2 regions of the Roseburia sp. AM51-8 genome follow, and region 1 is predicted to be linked to the other one. Evidence: predicted binding sites of a transcription regulator. Region 1 holds the regulator's gene; the other holds the start of a gene.
What was found. Region 1 encodes Rex, which represses fermentation and respiration genes when NADH is low (regulators of the CRP and FNR family bind a similar motif). Its sites were predicted from a motif close to ATTGTTAANTANTTAACAAT; they were not measured.

Region 1 (2,204 bases):
GCAATGTGCTTGCGGCATTCATGTTTTTAGGGGATGACTGCTACAAGAGGATCGGCGATCTGAGCGGTGGAGAGCGTGGACGTATCTCCCTTGCCAAACTCATGTTGTCCGGTGCCAACTTTTTGATCTTAGATGAGCCGACTAACCATTTGGATATGGAGTCCAAGGAGATCCTGGAAAATGCCATCAATGCCTATGAGGGAACGGTGCTTTATGTGTCACATGACCGTTATTTTGTCAACCAGACTGCAGACAAGATTTTAGAACTTGAAAACCATCAGTTCAGCGTATATCTGGGGAATTATGATTATTTCATCCAAAAGAAAACAGAGCGTATGGCACAGGAAAAAGCAGTACAAGACGCAAAGCGTGGTGATACAGAATCGATTTCCGGACAATCTGAAGGAAAGACGGATTGGAAGCAGCAAAAGAAGATCCAGAGCGAAAAGCGCAAGGTAGAAAATCGTCTGGCAGAGGTGGAAGACCGCATTGCCGCCTGCGAAGAAGACCTGCGTCAGATCGAGGAAGAATTTGCCAAGGACGATGTGGCGACAAATTCGGCAAAGCTTAATGAATTATCACAAAAACAGGAAAAGTTACAGGAAGAATTGGATGCCCTCTATGAAAGTTGGGAAGAATTGTCGGAGACACTGACAAATGATTTCGCATAGGATAGGCGGATTCTGTTAAAAATTTGACATATATATTTAAAATATTTATAATTTTTATATAAATATGATATACATGTCATCATTGACAGTGGAAGTAGGGGGAATTTAACGTGGAAAAGGAAATATCCCAGGCAGTCATTCGTCGTATGCCAAGATATTACAGATATTTAGGAGAATTGCTTGATGCAGGAGTGGAGCGCATTTCGTCCAACGAACTCAGCAGTTGTATGCATGTGACGGCATCCCAGATCCGGCAGGATCTCAACAATTTTGGTGGTTTCGGTCAGCAGGGCTATGGCTATAATGTTCAGTACTTATATGATGAAATCGGCAAGATCCTAGGATTGAATGAGACACACAATGTGATCGTGATCGGTATCGGTAACTTGGGGCAGGCAATCGCCAATTATGTTAAGTTTGAAAAATTAGGTTTCAAGATCGTCGGTCTGTTTGATGTCAATCCGGCATTGAAGGGGAAAGAGGTAAGAGATATCCCAATCCGTATGTTGGAGGAATTACCAGAATTTGTAAAGACAACACGTGTGGATATTGCGGCACTGACCCTGCCAAAGCAGAATGCAGAAGCGACCGCGGCACAGTTATCTTCCCTGGGCGTACATGCCATCTGGAATTTTGCCCATGTCGATCTGGATGATGTGGAGGATATGGTCGTAGAGAATGTGCATCTGTCCGATAGTCTGATGCAGCTTTCTTACAATATTGCCAACCACAAAAAATAGTTTTCAAAAGAAGGTGAGCGTATGGAACGACAGGCGTTTACAGAAGCACTGGCGAAAACAAAAATACCCATTCTGGTCTTGGACCAGAAATGGCACCGGCTTTTTGCCTTAGATGGCAAGCCCAAAGAGGTGCAGGAACTGGAAAGCCAGTTGAAGGAGATCTTGGAGCGGCAGGGACGCCTGACGCAGGAGTTAAAGGATTTAAAGAAGGTCAAGTCATCCCTTATGCAGAATATCGTAGAGCATATGGACGCAGAGGAGGACAAGGAGACGCACAGCCGGCAGATGGACGAGAACAAACGGCTGATCGAGGAAGTCAAGGAAAAGATCGCAGCCAACGAGGATGCCCTTTTGGAGATCCCAAAGGAGATACAGACCTGCAATGACGCGCTGATGATGGAGACCATGACCTTTTGTTATGATCGTCTGCGCACCAATTGCAAAGAAGCCGAGGAGATTGCGGAATGGATCAAAAAGGTCCGGGTAGAATTAAAAAAGAACATCATCCGCAAACAGAATCGGGAGATCAACAATAAAGAAATCTATGCATATATGCATGATATATTTGGAAAAGATATCATCAATCTTTTTGATGTGCAAAATGATGATGTGGATCTGATCACAGGAGAGGATCGCCCGTCCGGTGATACGACCCAGGACAAACAGTTATCAAAAGATGTACAAAAAGGAGACGTATGAAATATATTTTAAACAGTCGCGAAATGAAACAATGCGATAGCCGCACGATCGAGCATTATGGTCTGCCTTCCATGGTGCTGATGGAGAGAGCCGC
Region 2 (2,204 bases), 570 kb from region 1:
CGATGGCAACCAGAATGATATCTGCCGGCATGCGGATTGGATCCTTGTCCGCCTTATTGGACTTTGGTCTTCCATTGCGGTCATAAAGTCCACTGATCTGCGGCTGCGTCCAGAGTGCCACTGCCTTGCCTTCTTCATCTGCTTCCACGCGAAGCGGTGCCTGCAGGGTAAATAATTCCACCCCTTCCTCAATGGCTCCACGCACCTCTACCGGTGATGCTGTCATGTCTTTTTCCTGACGTCTGTAAATGATGCTTACCTTTTCCGCATTGGCACGAATAGCTGTTCTCGCACAGTCCATGGCAACATTTCCACCACCGATAACGGCTACCTTTAGTCCGCTAAAGTCTAAGCGCTTTTCCAGTCCCACGTCGCGCAGCAGATTGACTGCTGAGATAACGTTCAGGCTGTCTGCTCCTTCAATGTCAAAATTCTTGTCAGTCTGTGCACCGATGGAAATATAAACGGCATCGTATTCCTTTTCCAGATCTTCCATTGAAATATCACGTCCGATCTGTGTATTTAGGCGCACTTCCACACCGGTCTTTAATATGTAATCAATATCCTGCGCCAGACGTTTTCTCGGGAAACGATAATTTGGAATACCATAGCGAAGCATTCCTCCAAGTGCCGGTTTCTCCTCAAATACCACAGTCTGATGTCCCATCAGTTGCAGGAAATAAGCTGTCGTAAGTCCACTTGGTCCGCCACCGATGATGGCGATGCGCTTCCCTGTAGGCTCTGCCTTTGGCGGTACCGGAATGGAATCCTGATCTGCAAAATCTACGGCAGACCGTTTGAGTCCGCGAATATTGACAGAAGAATCCAGCATGTTTCTACGGCATCTCTGCTCGCAAGGATGCTCACAGATCAATGCACACGCCACCGGAAACGGATTATCCTTTCGGATCAGACGCACAGCATCCTCATATCTGCCCGCTCCGGTAAGAGCGATATAGCCCGGAATGTCTACATGTGCCGGGCACTGGTCGATACATGGGATCGGCTGTTCAAAACTACCGCTGCATCTGTGATGCTTTACATGCGAAATGTAGTCCTCCTGCAAGCCGTCCAAGCCCACAAGCACCATACGTGCCGCCTCAAATCCGATTGCACAGTCTGCTGACAACTCGATATTCTTTGCTGTCTTTTCGATCAGAGCCAGTGTATTCTCTGTCGCCCGATTGTTCAGGACATCCTCCAACAGATCCTCCAATTTTCCCAAGCCGTCCCGGCATGGCACACACTTTCCGCAACTCTGCGCATGGCATACTTTTAACATGGCAAGCTGCATCTCCACCAGACAAACTCCCGGTGGGCTGGCGATGATTCGCTGCTTAAATTCCTTGGCAAGTGTCAAGGTCGTAGACGATGCACGATCATCTGTCATAACCGTTAATCTACTCAATGTAAAATCCCCCTTTACTTTTTCTTCGCCTTTTCAGAACTACCCCTTTATTCTAAAAAGACCTTTCATACTTATGTAATTTTTATTATACAGGTGGGGAAAAACGATAGCAAGAATTGATAATTTTTTCACGTTGTTTTTGAGAAAAAGAATATGACAAAAAACCGCTGCAAGCCTTGATTTTACAAGGTTTTGCAACGGTTTTTTAATGTTTTCAAGAAATGAGACACGGGGGATTCGAACCCCCGACAACCTGATTAAAAGTCAGGTGCTCTACCAACTGAGCTAGTATCCCATGTTATAAAAGATAGCTGGGCTAGCAGGATTCGAACCTGCGAATGCTGGAATCAAAATCCAGTGCCTTACCGCTTGGCGATAGCCAACAACTTCATAATGTTGCTCTATCGCAACAAAGGTGGATAAAGGGATTCGAACCCTTGGCCTCCAGAGCCACAATCTGGCGCGCTAACCAACTGCGCTATACCCACCATATTGAGATGAGTAAGACAAGGTCTTACTTAAAAATATTACTACCTCCTGCATAATGACAAGAAATAGTAACATCAAATGTGCTCGAAGGGATTCGAACCCCCGACCCACGGCTTAGAAGGCCGTTGCTCTATCCAACTGAGCTACGAACACATAAATAAAAGAGCGGGTGATGGGAATCGAACCCACGTATTCAGCTTGGAAGGCTGATGTTCTACCATTGAACTACACCCGCATACAAGTCGGGGTGACAGGATTCGAACCTGCGACCCCCTGGTCCCAAACCAGGTGCTCTAGCCAAACTGAG

Region 2: a site for Rex is predicted at 1,524-1,543, ahead of DW996_RS00235 (NAD(P)-binding protein). Genes of this name have one in related genera too.

What each region holds. Positions count from the first base shown of each region.
Region 1 covers NZ_QUEY01000001.1:602,234-604,437, reverse strand. Annotated here, with positions in the region: gene DW996_RS03045 (ABC transporter ATP-binding protein) at 1-671, shown strand, start outside; gene DW996_RS03040 (redox-sensing transcriptional repressor Rex) at 782-1,411, shown strand; gene DW996_RS03035 (hypothetical protein) at 1,433-2,110, shown strand; partial or broken gene DW996_RS12970 (NAD(P)H-hydrate epimerase) at 2,107-2,204, shown strand, end outside.
Region 2 covers NZ_QUEY01000001.1:30,543-32,746, reverse strand. Annotated here, with positions in the region: gene DW996_RS00235 (NAD(P)-binding protein) at 1-1,408, opposite strand, end outside; tRNA gene DW996_RS00230 (tRNA-Lys) at 1,631-1,703, opposite strand; tRNA gene DW996_RS00225 (tRNA-Gln) at 1,720-1,791, opposite strand; tRNA gene DW996_RS00220 (tRNA-His) at 1,823-1,896, opposite strand; tRNA gene DW996_RS00215 (tRNA-Arg) at 1,977-2,050, opposite strand; tRNA gene DW996_RS00210 (tRNA-Gly) at 2,062-2,132, opposite strand; tRNA gene DW996_RS00205 (tRNA-Pro) at 2,140-2,204, opposite strand, start outside.